4 regions of the Actinomadura graeca genome follow, and region 3 is predicted to be linked to each of the others. Evidence: riboswitches for the same ligand, from Rfam matches in the RefSeq annotation. Region 3 holds a riboswitch; each other region holds the start of a gene.

Region 1 (5,084 bases), 2.0 Mb from region 3:
CGCAGATCACTCCGTGGGGCTGGGATGTTTCGGGGAATGGTCACCTGAACCGGTCGTCTTCGGGCTGAAAGGAAAACCAGGGTAAAGATAGGGCCTGCTTACGTGAGGGGTGCGAATACCCCTTCCTCCGCGTATGTAGCTTTTCACTCCCGGGGCCATGTCATGCCGAATGGGGGGACTGGGTGGCGGAAGCCGAGGGCACGCCGGTTGCTCCGGCGGCGGGAACGCCCGCGCCGGCGGGTGCGCACGCCGCCGTGCCGGACCTGGAGGACCTGCGGGGGGCCGCGCACGACCGCGCCGTCCTGTCCGAGGCCCGGGTCGTGCTGGCGCGGCGGCTGGGCGTCCCGCCGGGGGAGGCCCTGCAGCACCTCATCTGGCTGGCGCGCGATCTCGACCTCGAGCTGGCCGAGGCGGCGGGGCTCGTGGTCGGCGTCCGCGACGAGGACGCCGGGGCCGGGCCGATCGGGGCGATCATGGCGGGCCGGGGGGCGCCCCGCGCCGAGGACGCCGGGGCGCGGCAGGCCGTGGTGTCGAAGGCCGAGGACGTGCTGCGCCGCGTCCGGGCCGAGGACACCGCGGGGGACGCGGAGATCATCGCGGGCCTGCCCGAGGACCCGGTGGCCAGGGCCGTGCTGGACGGGACGCTGGACGGCGCGGCGCACCTGGTCCCGGTCCGCGGCCGGGACGGGGAGGTCGTGGACTTCCTGTACGCCGAGCTCAACGAGGTCGCGCGCGACCTGTTCGGCCGGGGCGCGGAGGAGCTGGCGGGGCTGCGGCTGGTGCAGACCGACCCCGGGACGGTCCTGAGCGGCCTGTTCGACGCCTATGTGGAGGTGCTGGAGACCGGGGCGCGGCTGGAGCGCGGGTCGATGACGCACTCCACCGCCCAGGGAGGGCTCTCGCGGACGTCCCGGATGAGCGTGCGCTGCGTGGCGGTGCCCACCGGCGTGTGCGTGACCTGGCGCTACCACCGGGAGGAGGACCGGCAGGCGCGGCGGCTGGAGCGGGTCGAGCGGCTCGCCCTGCTCGGCTTCGGCGAGTGGGACCTCGCGACCGGCGAGGCGGACTGGACGCCGCAGATGCTCGCCAACTACGGGCTGCTCCCCGACGAGGTGCCGCCGATGCCGCACGACCTGCCGAAGGTCGTGGCGGACGACGACCTGCCGCTGGTGGAGGAGGCGGTCCAGACGCTGTTCTCGCGCCGGGAGCCGGTGGAGGCCGAGCACCGCGTCACCGGCCAGGACGGCACGGCCCGGCACCTGTGGGTGTTCGCCGAGCCGGTGCTGGACGCCTCCGGGCTGCCGGTGTCGATCAACATCGTCTCGCAGGACATCACCCGGCGGCGTGGGGTGGAGCGGGCGCTGGCCGAGACCCGCCGTCAGATGCTGGAGCAGCGGGCGAAGACGGCGCAGGAGCGGCGGGTGGCGGTGACGCTGCGGCGTGCCATCCTGCCGGACGAGCACGAGCTGGAGGACCTGCCGGGCCTGCGGGTCGCCCTGCGCAGCCTGGCCGCCGAGAGCACCGCCCGCATCGGCGGGGACTGGTTCGCGACCCGCGCGATGCTGGACGGGCGGGCGCTGTTCGCGATCGGGGACGCCGCCGGGCACGGGCTGCCGGCGGCCGCGGCGATGGCCCGCACCCGCAACGGCCTGCTCGGGCTCGCCTCCACCGGGCAGCCGCCCGGGAAGCTGGTGGGCTGGCTGAACGAGCTGGTCGGCCATATCCAGCCGCCCGCGACGGGAACCGCGGTCGTCGCCCGCTTCGAGCCCCGGCGCCGCGTCCTGGAGTGGACGTGCGCGGGCCATCCGCCGCCGATCCTGGTGCGGGACGGGCGGGCGGCGCCGATGGAGGTGGCGCCGGACCCGATGCTCGGCGCGGTCCCGGGATGGGAGTACGCCACGGTCAAGACCCGGCTGAAGTCGGGCGACCTGGTCTTCCTCTACACCGACGGCCTGGTGGAGCGCAGGGACGCCGACCTGGACGAGCGGATCGGGCGGCTCACGAAGATCCTGCAGGAGTGCTCCTCGGGCCCCGACCTGGTCCTGAACGAGGTGCTCGCGCGGATGGAACACGACCGGGCGGCCGACGACACGACGCTCTTCGCGATCAGCGTGGAGTGAGGCAGGTCACAGCCCTGCCCGGCCGGTGACCCCGCGTGATGCAGGACACGCCGACGCACGGGCGGCCGGCCGATGCCGGGAGCCCGCCACGCGCCGGACTTTCTTTACCCGGCCGTTGCGCAGCCTCGTCAAGGTAAAATCCGAGACCCGCGCTGTGCGGGGAAAACCCGGTGCCATAAGGGCTTTCGCCTGGTCGGACGTCCCTTCCGCGCCGACCTGCGGAAAGATCGGGAAGACCCTGCCGGGTGGCGGCGTTGGGAGTCTCTTGGAAGGCTCTTGAGCAGGCAAGACAGTGCTTTGTGCCTGGTTTGCTTTTCTTGGGATGGTTGGTACCTTCTACCCAATCACCAACGCGTTCCATGCGTTGTGTCCGGTCGCGCCGAGCGCGGCCGCAGGTCGCGGAGCGATGACGCACGCGACGCGCGCCAGGACGATGCGCGCCAGTCAAGATCAGTCGCAGAGATACATCCGACAACGGCATCGCACGGCGCGATGCCAGGCCGAGTCCGTGCCGGTCGTCACGACCGGACGGAGCCGGGGACCCAGGTTCCAGGGGTGAATCGGGGCGCTCTCAGAGCGCGCCGTAGGGCTGCTTCCATGCCCGAATCCGTCAGCTAACCCGGTAGGCGCCATGGAAGACAAGGAGATTCCCCGCATGACCGGTCGTTTCAATCGACTGTCCCTGACCAGCCTCAGCCCCGAGGACCGGGCCGTCGGCGTCGCCGTCGGCGCCGTGCTCGCCGGCGCCGTCGGGCTGGCGGTGTTCAACCCCCTCTCCGGTGACCGCGCGACCGCCGAGACCCCGGCCCGCGCCGCGGCCGCCGCGCACGTTTCGGGCAAGTCCGCGAAGGCCGCCGGCCTCTCGGCCGCCGAGGCCCGCCGGGAGGGCTTCAAGGTGGCCCCCCACCGCGTCAAGCCGTCCGAAGTGATCAAGATGGCGGAGTCGCAGGTCGGCATCCGCGAGGGCAAGAACGGTCGGACCAAGTACCACAAGTGGTACATGTCGACCCCGCACGCGGCCGAGACCGCCCGGCGCGACGGCGGCGCCGTCGCCGACTACGACGGCGCCCAGTGGTGCAACATGTTCGTCTCCTGGGTCGGCGCGCAGGTCGGCGCCAAGGACATGGGCTGGGACGCCTACACCGTCCAGCACGCCACCTGGTTCAAGAAGGAGGACCGCTGGGGCACCAAGGCCCGGCCCGGCGCGGTCGTGTTCTTCGACTGGAAGGACGGCCGTTCCGGCGGGATCGGCGGCATCCAGCACGTCGGCCTCGTCGTCAAGGACAACGGCGACGGCACGATCGACACCGTCGAGGGCAACACCGGCAACGCCGTCAAGCGGAAGGTCCGCAAGACCTCCCAGGTCGTCGGCTACGGCTACCCCGACTACCGGGGCTGACCCGCTCCCGCCGCAGGGCGCCCCTCCCCCGAGGCGCCCGCGTCCCCCACGGAAGGCGCCCGGTCCCCCGCCGGGCGCCTTCCGGCTGTCCGCCCCGAGCCTCCAGGTGTTTCCTCCATGTCGGGTAATGCCAATCAATGAGGCCCTTTGACTGATCTTGGACGTCTGCGCGGCGTTCCGGGAAACACACTCTCTGACGTATCCGCCCGGTTACGGGGGAGTCGGGGAGGGGAGGGCCATGCGGGCGCGCCCGGAGGCCAGCGTGGTGGTGATCGCCTACAACGACGAGCGGCGGCTGCCCCGCGCGGTCGCCTCGGTGCTGGCGCAGTCGCTGGGCGGCGTCGAGACGGTGATCGTCGACGACGCGAGCACCGACGGGACCGCGCGGGCGGCCGACCGGCTGGCCGCCGCGCACCCGGGACGGGTCCGCGCCGTCCACCTGCCGTCCAACTCGGGGGGCTGCGGCCGTCCCCGCAACACCGGGATCGAGCGGTCGAGCGGCCGCTACGTGATGTTCCTCGACAGCGACGACCTGCTGGACCGGCACGCCTGCCTCAACCTCGTCTCGGCCGCGGAGGAGACCGGCGCCGACCTGGTCTCGGGCCTGTGCGAGCGGATCTTCCTGGACGTGCCCGAGGGGCGGAAGGACCGCGTCCGCCCCTGGTATCCGTGGCTCTACAGGCATAGCGCGGTGCACCGGTCGCTGAGCGAGCGGCCCAACCTCCTCTACGACACGCTGTCGACCAACAAGGCGTACCGCCGGGCCTTCCTGGAGGACAACGGGCTGCGGTTCGCCGAGCGGCTCCACTACGAGGACCTGCTGTTCACGGCGGAGGCGTACCTCGCGGCGGGGCGGACGGCGCTGATCCCCCACCGGGTCTACCACTGGCTGGTCAAGGAGCGGGAGGTCCCGCCGTCGATCTCCAGCCGGCGGGCCGAGGTCGCCAATTTCGCCGACCGGCTGGAGGTCCACCGGCGCATCGACATGCTGTTCGCGCTGCGCGGCGCCCACGATCTGAGACGGGCGAAGGACGTCAAGTTCGTCAACCACGACCTGGTCCTCTGCCTGCGCGAGCTGCGCGGCCGCGACCCCGGCCACCGGGCCCGGCTCCTGGACTCGGCCGCCCGCTACCTCGCGGAGCTGGATCCGAGGGCCTTCGAGACGGCCCACCCGATGGCGGCCATCGCCGCGTACCTGACCCGCGAGGGCGACCACGCCGGGGCGCTGGCGGCGGCCGAGTACGGCCGGGCCGCACGTCCTGAGCTGCGCGTCCATCTGGAGGAGCAGCGGGACGGGCGGGTCCTCTGGGGCGGCGCCCCGTCCCCGGACGGCGCCGCGCCCTCGCACGGGGTGGCCGCCTGGACGGCAAGGGCGGCGGGCCGCCGGATCCTGGACGTGACCGACTTCGGCTTCCACGAGCGGCCCCTCCGGGAACTGCGCCCGGCGAACACGGTCACGGGACTGGAGATGCGCGGCGACAAGGCGCACATGTCCGGCTACGTGCTCAACCCGTTGGAGCGGATACGTCCGGACTCCCGCCTCGCGGCCACGCTGGAGTTCCGCG
Region 2 (5,084 bases), 2.3 Mb from region 3:
GGACGGGACGTTGCAGTACAGCTGGAGCAAACCGGGGACACAACTGGGCTACTCCGGACGACTCAGCCGCGGCTGAACACACCCCTAAGCTCACCGCTCTCCGGGGGCCGGATCCCCTCACGCATCCGCCCCAAGTGCACGGCCCGGTGCACGCAACGACAAACACGCCTCCCGCACCGGCCGGACATGCGGAGCGGCCGCATGCGCACACGAGCCGGATGCGCCTGCCGAACGAAGCGCAAAGGGCGGAGCGCACGCACTGACTAGTTGCGCATCGCGAACGGGTGCTGGTGGCGGCCAGATGCGCAACGAGGCCGCACGCGCGTCGCGGACAGAGGCACATAGCGGCCGAAGACCCTTAAGGAACCGAATACGTCTAGCGGCCGCACGCGGGGGCGAATGCCTCTCTCAGACGGAGGCGCGAGGCAGACGGATGCACGTGCCGGACGGATGCGCCCACGGGCATATGCACGTCGCAGACGGAGGCGTGTGCCGGACGAATACGCCCACCGGGCGGATGCACGCAGCGCACGGAAGCGCCTACGAAGCCGGATGCGAGTAGCTCCCGTACGCGCGGCGTCGCAGACGGAGGCGCATGGAAGACGGGCACGCGCCGCAAACGGATGCGCCTGCCGGGCGGGTGCACGCACGCGCCGAGGCACGCACGGCGGAGGCGTTCACGGAGGCGGGATGCGACGAGCGACCGCACGCGCCGTAGCTCGGATGTCTTTCGGCGTCGAAGGCGTATGGCAGACGCACGCGCGGCGCAAATGGATGCGTCTGCCGGACGGATGCGCGTGACGGACGGATGCGCGTGACGGATGCGCGTGACGGACGGGGGCACGCACGCGCGGCGCAGGTGGATGCGTCTGCCGGACGGATGCGCGCAGCACATAGAGGCGCTTACGGAGCCGGATGCGGGTAGGGGTCGCAGCGCGCGGGGCGTCACAGACAGGCGTGTAGCAGACGGATGCGCGTCACAGACGGAGGCTTGTGGAATGCGGGCGCGCGTCGCAAGCGGATGCGCGTGGCGGGCCGCGTGTGCCCTCGGAACGGATGCGCGCAGCGCACGGGGTGCTTAAGGGATGCGACATGCGCCGTGCAGGGAGGGTGCCTCTCGCGGATGGAGCGCGTGTCAGTCGGACTCGGGTGCTGGACAGAGGCGCGCACGGGGCAGGCACGCAGCACTCAGAGGTGCTCATGGGGCCGGATGCGGCTGGCAGGCGCACGTGCATGGGACGGACGCGCGTCGCTAACGCGAGCGTGTGGGAACGGGCGCGCGTTGCTGACGGATGGGTGTGTTGGGCGGATGCGTGCGGTGTGCGGAAACGCTTGCGGGGGTGGCCGTGAGTGGCGGCCGCGTGTGTGCGGAGTCGGTGCGCGTCGCAGGCGGGGGTGTGTGGTGGGTGCGAGGAGTGGGCGTCGGCGCGTCGCGGACGGGGGGCGTGCAGGGTGTGTGCGCGGCGTACGGAGGCGTGTCGCGGGCGGGTTGTGGGGGTGGCGGTCGGGCTTCGGAGAACCGCGCCCTGGGTGTGTCGTGTCGGCCAGCGAGAAGCATCGTCCCGGTCATGGTTCAACGGCTTCGGTAGCCGCGACCGGTCCCGGCCGCAGGACGACTGTGAAACGCAACTCCGTCGGTCGGTGGACGGGGCCGAAGGTCGAGGTCCGGTGGTGGTGCGCCGACTCCGAAAATGACGAATCAGTAACGGTTCAGTGGACTTCCGGAGATCACAATCGGGTGCCATGGCCGATATCGGTGACCAATTTAGCCGTCTATTTCTGTACACATCCGCTAAGGTTCCCTTCGGTCGATGTCTCGGCCTCCCCCGCACCCCCCATCCCCCCGACGGGGGCACCGCCTTGCGCGGGTCCCCTCGACAGAAGGAGACGCCTTGCGGGCTGTCCACCGAAGGCTCCTGCTGGCCGGCGCGGTCGCGACATGCGTGGGCGGCGCGGCGGCGTTCCCGGTCCTCGCCGCCGACCCGTCCCCGGCGCCCGTCCAGGTGACGGCGGCCGAGGGCACCCCGCTGCCCGGCCGGTACATCGTCACGCTGAAGGACGGCGCGTCCACCGACGCCGCCGCGAAGAACGTGAGCGCGGCCGGCGTCCAGCGGTTCGACGGCGTCCTGAACGGGTTCGCCGCGCGGCTCACCGGCGGCCAGCTCGACAAGCTGCGCCGTGACAGGCGCGTCGCCGCGATCGAGCAGGACCAGGTCGTGAAGGTCGCGACCACCCAGCGCGCACCGCTGCCGTGGGGCCTGGACCGCATCGACCAGCGCGGCCGGAAGCTGTCGAAGACCTACTCCTACAGCGCCACCGGCACAGGTGTGACGGCGTACGTCATCGACACCGGCCTCTCCGTCGGGCACAAGGAGTTCGGCGGACGCGCGGCCATCGCGTGGAAGGCGAGCGAGTACCCGGACGGCAACGACTGCAACGGGCACGGGACGCACGTCGCGGGCATCATCGGGGCCAAGACCTACGGTGTCGCCAAGAACGTCAAGCTGCGGGCGCTGCGCGTCCTCGGCTGCGACGGCAGCGGCGCGATGTCCAACCTCGTCGCCGCGGCGCAGTGGCTGCGCACCCACGCCGCGAAGCCCGCCGTCGCGAACATGTCGGTCGGCGGGCCGAAGTCCGCGGCGCTGAACACCGCGGTCACGAACCTGTCCAAGTCGGGCGTGTTCGTGTCCGTCGCCGCCGGCAACGACAACATCGACGCCTGCCGCGTCTCGCCCGCCAGCGCCGGCTGGGTCATGACGGTCGGCGCGACGACCGTCTACGACAACCGCGCCGACTTCTCCAACTGGGGCAAGTGCGTGGACATCAGCGCACCCGGGTACGGCGTCGTCTCCACCTGGCCCGGAGGCGGGACCAAGACCCTCAACGGGACGTCGATGGCCACGCCCTACGTGAGCGGTGTCGCGGCGCTCTACCTGACCACCCACCGCGGGGCCACCTTCCCGACGGTTCAGAAGTGGCTGAACGACAACTCCACCAAGAACGCCCTCGGACGCCTGCGCGGGCAGGCGAACAGGTTGCTCTACAAGGGCAAGTTGTGATTCGTGTCACATAGGATGGCCCGGCTCCCAGCAAGGGGGCCGGGCTTTCCGGGCTTCGGGCCCGCCCTACGCGCCGCTGGGGTCTAATCTTGGCGAGGCAACGGACGGTCCCGATCGATGTTCGATTCACAGCCCGCCCGGCGACCACGTCCGGCCGCACCGGACGCGCCGGACGGACGGGCCGAATCCCGCGGCGCGAGCCCGGGAACCGGGGACCCACCAGCCGGGACGACCCGGCCGGGGTGAATTCGCGGACCGGAAGGTCGGTGATAGGGCGCACTCCAGCCCGAACCCGTCAGCTAACCCGGTAGGCCAACGAGGAGAGGAGAAGACGTGGAGACCCCCACCTCCACCCTCCGGCGCGCCGCCATGGCCCTCACGGCCGCCGTGGCGGCCGTGCCGCTGGCCGGCGGGGCGGTCCCGTCCGCGTCCGCGGCCCCCTTCGCGGCCCTCGCGTCCGCGAACGCCCTCGCCGCGGACCCGGGAGACAGCAGCAAGTTCAGCAAGCTCAACGCCCAGATCGAGAAGCTCGACAAGGCGTACGGCGGTGACCTCGCCAAGCTGAAGGACGCCCAGTACGCGGCGAAGCAGGCGCTGGACAAGTCCAGGGTCCTGCAGAGCGACCTCAACGAGGCCCGCGGTCTCGTCGCGCAGATGGCCGCGTCCCAGTACATGATGAACGGCCAGGACCCCACGGTGTCGATCATGGCGAGCGACAACCCGTCGGAGCTGCTGAGCAACGTCACCCTGGTCAGCCACCTCGCGCAGAACAAGGCGGCGAAGGTCGAGCAGATCCAGTCGCTGGTCTCCCAGCAGGACCAGGCCCGCAGGCAGGCCCAGCAGAAGATCTCCGCGCTGCAGAAGGAGATCAAGGACCTGCTCGCGGAGAAGAACCGCATCAGGGCCCTGGTCAAGAAGTACAAGCCCGAGTCCCCGAGCGTCGGGATGGGCGGCGTGACCCCCCGCATGCTGAAGGTCAAGAACACCCTCGACCTGGAGATGGGGCCGTTCCCGACGATCGGCTGCGTCCGCAGCACCGGGGACCCGCAGGACCACGGCACCGGCCACGCCTGCGACTTCATGGTCACGACCGGCGGCCAGATGGCCACGGGCAGCGCCCAGTCCCTCGGCGACCGCACCGCCGCCTACGCCATCGCGCACGCCAGCGCCCTCGGCATCAAGTACATCATCTGGCGGCAGCGCATCTACGACCTGCGCAGTCCCGGCTGGCGCAGCATGGAGAACCGCGGCGGCGTGACCGCCAACCACTACGACCACGTGCACGTCTCGGTGTTCTGACCCGCCCGCTTTCGGACGGGCCAGGGGCTTGTGACGGGCTTGCGGGCTTGTGACGGGCTTGCGGGCCTTGACGGGCTTGCGGGCCTTGACGGCACAGCGCAGTGACCCGGGCGGTGTTCGCCCGGGTCGGGTGCTTTTCGGTCAGCTGGCGTAGCTCGGAAGCATCCGCTCGTGCGCCTCGCGGAGTTCCGCCAGTGGGATCGCGAAGAGCTCCTGCTGCTCGCCCTCCGGGCCCCGGCCCGTCACGCTGAGCGAGTCGCCGCCCGCGACGCCGATCTGGGAGACCGGGACGCCCGCCGCCTCGCACAGCGCCGCCAGGCGCGCCTCGGCGCCCGCCCGCACCGCCACCATCGCCCGCGCGACCGACTCGCTGAACAGCGAGACGAACGGGTCCCCGGGCAGGGTGATCCGCGCGCCGAGACCGCCGCGCAGGCACGACTCCACGAGCGTCTGCGAGAGACCGCCGTCCGACAGGTCGTGCACCGCCGTGACCAGCCCCTCCCGGACCGCCTGGACGAGGACGCCCGCCAGCGCCGCCTCGGCCTGCAGGTCGACCAGCGGCGGAAGCCCGCCCAGGTGGCCGTAGACCACGTGCGCCCATTCCGAGCCGCCGAACTCCTCGCGCGTCTCACCGAGGAGCGCGATCGTGGCGCCGTCGGAGGTCAGGGACATGTTCACGCGGCGGCGCACGTCGTCGTGGACGCCGAGGACGCCGATGACCGGCGT
Region 3 (5,084 bases):
ACTCGACGCTCTGGCTCGACCCGTCCGGCACCGCCTGGGTCCGTGACGAGGGCTCCACCAACGGGACGTTCGTCAACGGCGAGCGACTCCCCCGCGGCGTGGAGGCGCCCCTCCGCGACGGCGACCAGCTCCGCCTCGCCGCGGACGTGACGGGGACCGTCCAGCTCAGCTGACGCGGAGCGGAGCACGAAGCGAACGATGACGGCGGCGGCCCGGGGATCTCCCCGGACCGCCGCCGTTTTCGGCCCGTCCATAAATCGCGGGCGAGAAGCGGGGGCCGCCTGTGCGGGCGGCCCCCGCTCCCTCTAGCGCTCGGTCGGCCGGGAAGGCTCGGCCGCCGCGGTCGGCCGCAGCGCTCGGTCCGCCGGAACGCTCGTCTGGCTTCTGCCGGACTCGGTCTTCTGTGGTGCCCGCCCCGAACCCGGCTAATCCGCGGGTCAGCCGGCGCGCTTGGTGCGGGCGCGGGTGCGCTCGCGCTCCTTGGCGTCCAGGACGACCTTGCGGATGCGGACGGCGGCCGGGGTGACCTCGACGCACTCGTCCTCACGGCAGAACTCCAGGGCCTCCTCCAGCGACAGCAGCCGCGGCGGGGTGAGCCGCTCCAGCTCGTCGCCGGTCGAGGACCGCATGTTCGTCAGCTTCTTCTCCTTGGTGATGTTGACGTCCATGTCGTCGGAGCGGGAGTTCTCCCCGACGATCATGCCCTCGTACACCTCGGTGGTCGGCCCGACGAAGAACGTTCCGCGCTCCTGCAGGTTCGTGATCGCGTAGGCGGTGGCGGCGCCCGCGCGGTCGGCGACGAGGGACCCCGACGGGCGGGTGCGCAGCTCGCCGAACCAGGGCTCGTAGTCCTCGAAGACGTGGTGGGCCATGCCGGTGCCGCGCGTCTCGGTCATGAACTCGGTGCGGAACCCGATCAGGCCCCGCGCCGGGACGAGGAACTCCATCCGGATCCAGCCGGTGCCGTGGTTGGTCATGTGCTCCATGCGGCCCTTGCGGACGGCCAGGAGCTGCGTGACCGCGCCCAGGTGCTCCTCGGGGATGTCGACGGTGAGCCGCTCGACCGGCTCGTGCTTCTTCCCGTCGATCTCCCGGGTGACGACCTGCGGCTTGCCGACGGTCAGCTCGTAGCCCTCGCGGCGCATGTTCTCGACGAGGATCGCCAGGGCGAGCTCGCCGCGGCCCTGTACCTCCCAGGCGTCCGGGCGCTCGGTCGGCAGGACGCGGATCGACACGTTGCCGACCAGCTCCCGGTCGATCCGGTCCTTGACCATCCGGGCGGTGACCTTCGTGCCCTTCTCGCGGCCCGCCATCGGCCCGGTGTTGGTGCCGATCGTCATCGAGATCGCGGGCTCGTCCACGGTGATCAGCGGCAGCGGGCGCGGGTCGTCCGGGTCGGCGATCGTGTCGCCGATCATGATCTCGGGGATGCCGGCGATCGCGATGATGTCCCCGGGCCCGGCCTCGTCGGCGGGCCTGCGGGTGAGCGCCTCCGTCATCAGCAGCTCGGTGATCTTCACCTTCTCGACGCTGCCGTCGTGCCGGCACCAGGCGACCTGCTGGCCCTTCTTGATCGTCCCGGCGTGCACGCGGCACAGCGCGATCCGGCCGAGGTAGCTGGAGGCGTCCAGGTTCGTGACGTGCGCCTGGAGCGGCGCGTCCGGGTCGTAGGCCGGCGCCGGGATCGTCTCGGTGATGACGCCGAAGAGGGGCTCCAGATCCTCGCTGTCGGGCATCTGCCCGTCGGCGGGCTTGTTCAGCGAGGCCCGCCCGGCGCGGCCGGAGGCGTACACGATCGGGAAGTCGATCTGGTCCTCACCGGCGTCGAGGTCCATGAACAGCTCGTACGTCTCGTCCACGACCTCGTCGATGCGGGCGTCGGGACGGTCGGTCTTGTTGACCACGAGGATCACCGGCAGCCGCGCGGCGAGGGCCTTGCGCAGGACGAACCGGGTCTGCGGCAGCGGACCTTCGCTGGCGTCCACGAGCAGCACGACGCCGTCCACCATCGACAGCCCGCGCTCGACCTCACCGCCGAAGTCGGCGTGGCCGGGGGTGTCGATGATGTTGATCGTCAGGCCGTTGTGCCGGACGGCGGTGTTCTTCGCGAGAATGGTGATGCCCTTCTCGCGCTCCAGGTCGTTGGAGTCCATGACGCGGTCGTCGACGTCCTGGTTCTCGCGGAAGGCACCGGACTGCCAGAGCATGGCGTCGACCAGCGTCGTCTTGCCGTGGTCGACATGGGCGACGATCGCGACGTTCCGGAGGTCGTCTCGCGTGGAGATGGGCATGCGGGCTCGCCTTGCGTGAGAGTTCAGGAGTCGCCGCAGACGCGCGGCAGGCCCCATTCTACTTGGCCGGGCGCCCGACCCCGCCCGAGTAGGACGTACCGCCCGTCACACGGTTTTCGGATTGGCCAACTTTGCCCATCCTTTGTACTCTCCCTCAAGATCCGGTCGTCTGGAGGCCCCGCCCCCCGGGGTCTGCGGCCGGAGCGCCGAGTCTCCCACCGCGGAGAACCGGGGACCCACCATCCCTGGGGTGAATCGACGCACGTCGTAGGGCGCCTCCTGGCCCGAACCCGTCAGCTAACCCGGTAGGCGCGCAGGGAGAGGAGAACACCGGCTTGGCACCGGATTCCCACCGGCGGCGCCGCCGCGCGCCCGCCGCCACCGCGGCCACCGTCATCCTGATCGCCCTCGGCGCCACCGCGCCGATCGCCGCGCACGCGGCGCAGCCGTTCGGGGCGCCGTCCCCGGACCCGCTGCCGACCTCGGAGAGCGGCCTCCGCAAGAGCCTCGGCGAACTCAACGTCGAGGCCGAGAAGCTCACCGAGAAGTACAACAAGACCCGCGTCGACCTGGGCAGGGCCCGCAAGGACGAGCAGGCCGCCGCAGAGGCCGCCGCCGCCCTGGAGGCCCAGGCCGCCCCCGCCCGCGAGCGCCTCGGACGGCTGGCCGCAGCGAACTACATGAGCGGCGGGCCCGACGCGATCTTCGGGACGGGCGGCTCCACCGACGGCCTGTCCGACCGGGCCTACCTTGCCCAGAATCAGGCCACGGCCGTCGCGGCCCTGCGCAAGCAGATCGACCAGGCCTACCAGGCAAGACGCGCCGCCGAGGCCAAGACCGCGCAGGTCCGCCAGGCCGCCGCCCAGGCCGAGGCCGCCCGCCGCGCCGCCAAGGCCAAGGTGACGGAAGTCACCAAACGGCTCGACAAACTGACCACCACCCACATCAAGGACCCCCGCACCGGCCTTTCGGCGACGATCAAGGGTTCCGGCCTCCCCGCCAAGATGGCCCGCAAGGCGCTCACCAAGCTCGGCTCCCCCTACGTGTGGGCCGCCGCCGGGCCCGGCACCTTCGACTGTTCCGGCCTCGTCGTCTGGGCATACGCCCAGGTCGGCAAGCCGGGCCTCCCCCATTACACCGGCGACCTGCTCGCCCTCGGCCACCGCGTCTCCCGCGGCTCCCTGCGCTCCGGCGACCTGGTGTACTTCGGCAGCAGCGTCCACCACATGGGCATCTACCTGGGCGGAGGCAAGTTCCTGCACGCCCCGCAGACCGGCGATGTGGTGAAGATCTCCAACCTCTCCGACCGCTCCGACTTCGCCGGCGCCAACCGCATCGGTTGATCCCGGCCGCCTGGGTCGGGTCAGGGGTGCCAGGGATGGGAGTGGGCCAGTTCTTCTATGACGGGACGGTCCCCGGGGAGCCAGTCGACGTCGTAGAGCTCGGCGGGGGTGAGCCAGCGTAGTTCGAGGTGCTCCAGGGCGCGTGGCTTGCCCTGGATTATCTCGGCCGTCCACACCCTGAGGAGACTGCGTTCGCTCAGGCGCCAGTCGCCGCCGATGCGGCGGCCCAGGCGGACCTTGATGGCGAGTTCCTCGTGGCACTCGCGGACGAGGGCGTCCTCGTCCGACTCGCCCGGGTCCACCTTGCCGCCGGGCAGCTCCCATCCGCCGGCCATGTGCGGCGGCTCCGCGCGCTGGGCGCTGAGCAGCCGTCCGTCCGAAATGATCGCGGCACCCACCACGACGAGGTCGATCGTCACCAGCTCCTTGGGTTTCCTTCCGCAACGTTCACTCTGAGACGGTGGCGCGGGCCGGGCCGGTTCCGTTCACGACGCGTGTCGCGTCCCGGACGATCGCCTCCAGGTGGCCGCCGTGCGCGCCGCGCCAGTAGACCCGCCCGCACTCGGCGCACCGGCCGTAGACGTCGTAGCTGCGGCGGGTGCCCGCCTCCAGGTCCCGCTCGATGTCGCGTTTGTCCACCTGGACGAGGGGGCCATTGCAGGCGGTGCAGCGCGTCCAGGGCGCCAGGGCGGGCGCGAACCGCTCCAGGAGGTCGCGGAGCTGGTCGTCGGGGCGCGAGCCGCGGACGTACGCGCCGAACCACAGGGCGCGGCGGCGGAGCAGGCCGCGGTCCTGGGTGAGGAGCACGCGCCGCTCCGCGTTGGCCTGGACGACCAGCGCCGGGTCGTCCATGTCGTTGTGGTAGGCGGTGTCGAGGCCGAGGAGGCGCATGCGCCGGGCCAGCGTGCCCAGGTGGACGTCCAAGAGGAAGCGGGGTGCGGCCTGCCCGGGCTCCAGCGGGACGGGCTGCGGACGCGGCACCGCCTCCACAAGAACCTCGTCCCCGGCCGCGGGACGGGACGCCGGCTCGACCCGCTCGCCGCGGATCGTCATCGGGCCGGCCTCGGGCAGCGGCACGCCGAGCGACTCCACGAGGTGCCCCAGGGTCGAGGTCCCGTCGTAGGTCACCCGGCGCGCGGGCTCGCGCCGGGCGGCGGGCAGGAACATCAGCAGGTCGTCGGCGATCCGGATGTGTATCTCGGGCTCCACGCCGCCAGCATGACACGGGACCCGCCCGATCCCCTCCGGATTATGCGGCCGGGCGTCCCGCCGAGGCGGCCAGGGAGCCCAGCAGGGCCGGGACGTCCTGCCCGCCGAGCGGCACCGCGCGGAGCACGTCGGACGTGGTGAACCCCGCTGACCGTCCGGTGACACTGTCGGCAAGTTCCCCTGAATTGCCGGATCGGGCAGTGACGGGCGGGGGGTCCGCGGGCGACACTCACCCTATGAG
Region 4 (5,084 bases), 1.0 Mb from region 3:
ACGCCATGAATACCACTCCAGTTCCTGGCCATGGCGATGCGGTCGGGGCCGGCGGGGTGGGTCATCCACAGAAGGTATTCGAGGGCGTCGGGGTTCAGGTCGGAGATGTTGCGGACGGACAGCTCGTGCTGCATGGCGATGAACGTCGACGGGTCGCGGGTGAGGTCGAGCGCGTGGGCGTCCGCGCGGGCCTCGATGCGGCGGCTGACGAGGTTCTGGACGGGTGTGCCGATCTGTGTCCCGGCCGCCACGAGGGCCAGGAGGAGGGCCAGGGACCGCGGGTCGGCGGCCCCGGTGCCCCTCGCCTTCCGGGCGGCTGTCGCCCCTGCGGAGGGTGGTTCGGCGGGCGGTGGTCCGTCGGGCGGTGATCCGGCGGAATTCGGTGGCCCGTCCGGCGCCGCCAGAGGAACCCCGGCGCGCCTCAGGAGGCGCGGAGAGGTCAGCAGAAGGTAGAGCAGGCACACGGCCCCGGCGACGCCCATCGCGCCCACGAGCGTGCCCCACAGGACGTCGTTGCGCTTGGCGTGGCCTAGTTCGTGCCCGACGATCGACTCGATCCGCGCGGGCGGCGACTTCAGCAGCGTGTCGTACAGGACGATCCGCCGCGTGGACCCGAACCCGGAGACGTAGGCGTTCAGCGACGTGGTCCGGCGGGAGGCGTCGGCGACCAGCACGTCCTTCACGGGCACGCCGTCGCGTTCGGCCATGGCCAGCAGGTCGCTGCGCAGGCGGCCCTGCGGCAGCTTGTGGAACGTGTTGAACACCGGCTCGACGGCCACCGGGTAGAGGAACGACACGGCGATGACGAGGACGGACCCCGCCGCGGCGGCCCCGGCCCACCAGTAGCGCGGGAAGCGCCGCATCAGGGCGTAGAGCAGCAGCAGCGCGATCGTGTAGATGACCCAGGTGACGGCGAGGGACTTGAGCTGGTCGAGGAGCCATTCCGGGCGGCTCTGCGTGGACAGCCCGTACCGGCGCAGGACGGACTCGCTCCAGAGGTCGAAGGGGAGCCCGGCCAGCCGCAGCAGCGTCGTCAGCGCGACGGCGGCGACGGTCACGCGCAGCGGCCACCGGCGGACCCTGGCCGTCGTCCAGGCGATGAACCGGGAGCCGAGGGGGGTGAGGCCGAGGACGAGGATCAGCACCAGGCCGGTGAGGAGACCGGCGTAGGCGGGCGGGGTGACGGCCGAGTCGAACGCGCGGGAGCGGGCGATCTCGGCGGGGGAGAAGTCCAGCGCCGGGTCGGCCTTCACGCGGCCGCCCGGAACGTCCCCGGGCAGCGGGTTCCAGGGCGTGGTGAGCACCAGCACGGCGCCGACCGCGGCGAACAGCACGGCGGCGGCGGCCGCGGCCGCGATCCGGGGGCGTCGGCTCAACGGAGCTCCTTCTTCAGGTAGTCGCGCCACTGGGCGGTGAAGCGGTCCCGGGTGAGGCCGAGCACGTCCCGCAGCGCGGCCGCCTCGGAGACGCGCCCGGCGGCCCGGTACAGCCGCACGAGCGTCGCCTCACCGTACCGGCCGGCGACCATCCGGCTGGCGAGCCAGGACTCCTGGTAGGCCCGCGACAGACCCGGCGAGGTCCCGGCGAACGCGTCCGCGCCGGGCAGCGCGGGCGGCACGCGCCCGGCGGCGACCTCGCGGGCCAGTTCCCGGGCGGCCGAGCGGACGCCGACCTTCGCCCGCGAGTAGCCGACGTAGTCCGCGAAGCCCTCGATCAGCCACAGCGGGGTGGTGCGGTCGCGGGCCCCTCCGGTGGCGACGTGGGTGAGCTCGTGGGTGAGGACGACGTCCCGGCCGAGGGCGTTGAGGCGGCCGAAGGTGGCGGGGGAGACGATGACGCGGTCCTCGCCGCGGCCGCCGCCGGCGGAGGGGACGACGGTGGCGAGCGCCGCGACCTCGCCGAGATCGGGCCCCTGCCCGGCGAGGGCGGTGGCGAGGCGCGGGGCGGCGGGGACGAGGGCGACGGCGCGCCGCGCCCAGCCGCCGCCGACGATCCCGGTGACGATGGGCACCGCGGCGTCCAGGCGCCCGGCGATGCCGTCGAGCCCGGCGGCGTCGCCGATGACCAGGACCGCCCGGCCGCGGACGACGGTCAGGGGCCCGCCGTCCCAGATGTCGGAGTCGCCGTCGAGCCCGTGCGCCGAGCCGTCTCCGACGATCACCCAGCCGCCGGAGCGGGGGCCGAGGGACAGGAAGCGGGTGCGGGCCACCTCGTCGCGGTCGAAGTCCCGCAGTTTGTAGCGGACCTCCACCTGGACGACGGCCTCGCCCGAGTCGCCGTCGATGGGCTGCGTGCGGACGAGGCGCTCGCGCCAGCCCTCCAGGGGGAGCTTGCGGAGGTTGTCGTAGACGCGGGCCTGTGCCTCCTGGAACGCGGGGGGCGCGGAGGCGACGGTGGCCAGGAACGCCGCGCGGTCGCCGTCCGCGACGGCACGGGCCCGGCTGGCGAGGATGGTTCCGGCCAGGTCCGGATGGAATGCCCCGGCCGCCCTGGTCGCGCTGGTAGAGGCCCCCGGGGGACCGGCAGAGCGCGCGCGGAGCAGTCCGGCGGTCCCGGCCGCCAGCAGGGCGGCTCCTCCCGCGCCCAGGCCGAGGAGCCTGCGGCGTGAGAGGGCGCCCGCCTCGGAAGCGCCGTCCGAGGCGGCGTGTTCCACCCCGCGGGAACCGTCCTCCATGCGCGCGATCCTATGCAGCGGGCCGGTGGGGGCGGGCCGTCATGACGCGTAGGCCGGATATCCGTAGCCGACGACCTTGTCCGTGGCACGGGTCTTGACCCTCACGGCGTCGCCGGTGTTGCCCTCGACGGTCTGGATCGTTCCATCGCGGTTCGTTCGGATCACCATGCCGACGTGGTCGATGCCACTGACGGCGCCACCGCCCCGCCAGTCGTAGAAGACGACGGCGCCGGGCCTCGGCCGGGTGCCCCAGCGGTCCTGGTCCTGGAACCAGCGGGCGTGGGCGACGGTCCAGGCGTCCCAGCCCATCGAGTAGCTGAAGCCGAGCCGGTCGCCGACCCAGGAGACGAACATGTCACACCAGTTGGCGTCGCCGTACAAGCCGATCGAGCCGCCGTCGCGGCCGACGGTCTCCCCGGCGCGGGAGGTGCCCATGTACCACCGCTGGAACTTGGTCCCGCCGCCCCGGTCCTCCGCGATCCCGACCTGGGAGCGGGCGAGCCCGATGGCCTGCTCGGCGGTGGGCCGCGCCTTCTTCCGGGACGTGGACGGCGGTGCTCCGCGGCCGGGTTTCCCGCGTGCGGCTCCGCGTCCGGACTTGGTGAGGGACGCCGTCTTCGTGCCCCCGCCGGTGGCCGCGTGCGTGGTCGCGGCGGCCGGGGCGGACGGGCCGAACGGCAGGACCGACGCCTGCGCGGTCGCCGCGGCGGTGCCGAGCACGGCGGCGCCGATGATCATGGGGCTGGTCGCGCGCCAGGCGGGCGCGGTGCGGCGGGGTCTGCGGTGCTTGCCTGCCACGGGGGTCTCCTTGGCTTCCGTGCCGCCCACCGGTCGGCCGACGGGGCGGGCGCGGAGGCGGCCCGGGAGGCCCGAGGGCAGGGCGATGCGCCCCCGGGGGCGTGCGGGCGCCCGGGCGGGCGCCGCTGGGGGACGGGTCAGGGGGTGTCGCGCTCCCGGCTCGGACGTCGCGGAGCGGGCGGGCGCGGCCGCACGGTCATCGGGCGGCCACGCCCGCGATGCCGGCGGCTACACGCGCCGCACGGCGCCGGCGGACGGTGCCGTCCGGCCTGGGTCGGTCTCGACGTTCCGCTGGGTCTGTCGTGGAACGCCCGGGTGCGGGACGCGGCGGCGGACTGGCCGCCCGGCGTCCGGGCATGCCGGGGCGTGTCGATGAGGGTTACCTGACAAATCTCTCCTTCTTCCAAACGCCTACCGGGTTAGCTGACGGGTTCGGGCGTGGAAGTGGCCCTACGGCGGGCTCCCGCCGGGCGGCGGGAGTCGCCGATTCACCCCGGGGGCCGGATTGCCCGTCCGGGACGGTTCCCGGACTCCGGCGATTGGGTCCCCGGCTCCGCTCGTGGCGGACTCGGCGTTGCCGCTGCGATCCTGAGGGCGCGATGGGGCCCGGCGCGGGACCCTGTGTCCCGCGTGCGAAGGAGCGGCGTTGATGTTGTGAGGGCGGCATCCCCGTCGTGGGGACCCGCCCGTGGCCGGAGCCCTCGTGGGCCGCCGTGGCGCACTCTCAGCGCCATGCACGCTTCGGCGTGCGCACGGTCGGCCGGGCCGGCCGGGGGGAGGCGGCACGTGGATCGCACCGCCGGGGCGCGGCGGCTGGATGCGCCGCGCGGGGCCGTGGTGCCTGGTGGGCACCGCGGGACTCGGGCGCCTGGAGGGCGCCTTGAGTGCTGACAAGGTACCAAAGCCCCATCAGAAGGCAAACCCCTACAAAATTAACAACGGACCAGGTCAAAGCCTGGTCCGTTGTCGGTGAGGTGCGCGTGACGCGCTCCGGGGGAGCGTCAGGGGCGTCCGGCGCCGTAGTAGTTGGACAGGTAGTAGCCGGAAGTGATGTCGCTGATCTTGACGACATCGCCGGTGTGCGGGGCGTGGATCATCTTGCCGCCGCCGACGTACATGCCGACGTGCCCGAGGCCGCTGAAGAACACCAGGTCGCCGGGCTGGAGGGCGCTCTTGTCGACGCGCTTCGTGGCCGCGTACTGCGAGTTGGTGGTGCGGGTGATGCTGACGCCCGCGGCGCCCCAGGCGGTCATCGTCAGGCCGGAGCAGTCGAAGGTGTTCGGACCCGCCGCGCCGTAGGAGTACGCCTTGCCGAGCTGCGCGTAGGCGAAGTTGAGCGCCTTGCGGGCGGAGCCGCTGGCCGGGCCGTTGTAGGAGCCGCCGGTGCCACCACCGCCGCCGCTGCCACCGCCGCCCGGCGTGCTCACGCCGAGCTTGCGCAGCAGCTTCTTCTGCTGCTCGACCTGCTTGTCGAGCTCCTTCTTCTTGTCCCGCAGCTCCTTGGCCTTGCCCGCCACCTCGTTGTAGGCGTTCTGGGCCTGCGCCTGCTCGCGGCGCAGCCGCTGGGCGGTGGCGAGGAACTGGGTGAGCTGGGAGCCGCGCTCCTGGGACA

What was found. A riboswitch is a leader RNA that binds a small molecule or an ion and turns the genes downstream of it on or off. The one in region 3 is predicted to bind cyclic di-AMP.
Region 1: another riboswitch for cyclic di-AMP. It lies ahead of AGRA3207_RS38020 (CHAP domain-containing protein); the one in region 3 lies ahead of AGRA3207_RS29110 (C40 family peptidase).
Region 2: another riboswitch for cyclic di-AMP. It lies ahead of AGRA3207_RS19025 (coiled-coil domain-containing protein); the one in region 3 lies ahead of AGRA3207_RS29110 (C40 family peptidase).
Region 4: another riboswitch for cyclic di-AMP. It lies ahead of AGRA3207_RS33810 (CHAP domain-containing protein); the one in region 3 lies ahead of AGRA3207_RS29110 (C40 family peptidase).

Annotation. Positions count from the first base shown of each region.
Region 1 covers NZ_CP059572.1:8,551,190-8,556,273, forward strand. The annotation lists gene AGRA3207_RS38015 (SpoIIE family protein phosphatase) at 183-2,120, shown strand; cyclic di-AMP (ydaO/yuaA leader) riboswitch at 2,609-2,764, shown strand; gene AGRA3207_RS38020 (CHAP domain-containing protein) at 2,776-3,519, shown strand; gene AGRA3207_RS38025 (bifunctional glycosyltransferase/CDP-glycerol:glycerophosphate glycerophosphotransferase) at 3,758-5,084, shown strand, end outside.
Region 2 covers NZ_CP059572.1:4,320,762-4,325,845, forward strand. The annotation lists gene AGRA3207_RS19015 (serine/threonine protein kinase) at 1-76, shown strand, start outside; gene AGRA3207_RS19020 (S8 family peptidase) at 1,893-3,059, shown strand; cyclic di-AMP (ydaO/yuaA leader) riboswitch at 3,229-3,389, shown strand; gene AGRA3207_RS19025 (coiled-coil domain-containing protein) at 3,393-4,358, shown strand; gene purL (phosphoribosylformylglycinamidine synthase subunit PurL) at 4,500-5,084, opposite strand, start outside.
Region 3 covers NZ_CP059572.1:6,574,282-6,579,365, reverse strand. The annotation lists gene AGRA3207_RS29120 (FHA domain-containing protein) at 1-173, shown strand, start outside; gene typA (translational GTPase TypA) at 438-2,291, opposite strand; cyclic di-AMP (ydaO/yuaA leader) riboswitch at 2,486-2,619, shown strand; gene AGRA3207_RS29110 (C40 family peptidase) at 2,627-3,634, shown strand; gene AGRA3207_RS29105 ((deoxy)nucleoside triphosphate pyrophosphohydrolase) at 3,655-4,047, opposite strand; gene AGRA3207_RS29100 (Mut7-C RNAse domain-containing protein) at 4,082-4,801, opposite strand; gene AGRA3207_RS29095 (guanyl-specific ribonuclease) at 5,080-5,084, shown strand, end outside.
Region 4 covers NZ_CP059572.1:7,595,080-7,600,163, forward strand. The annotation lists gene AGRA3207_RS33800 (M48 family metallopeptidase) at 1-1,376, opposite strand, end outside; gene AGRA3207_RS33805 (basic secretory family protein) at 1,373-2,674, opposite strand; gene AGRA3207_RS33810 (CHAP domain-containing protein) at 2,714-3,472, opposite strand; cyclic di-AMP (ydaO/yuaA leader) riboswitch at 3,866-4,056, opposite strand; gene AGRA3207_RS33815 (C40 family peptidase) at 4,474-5,084, opposite strand, start outside.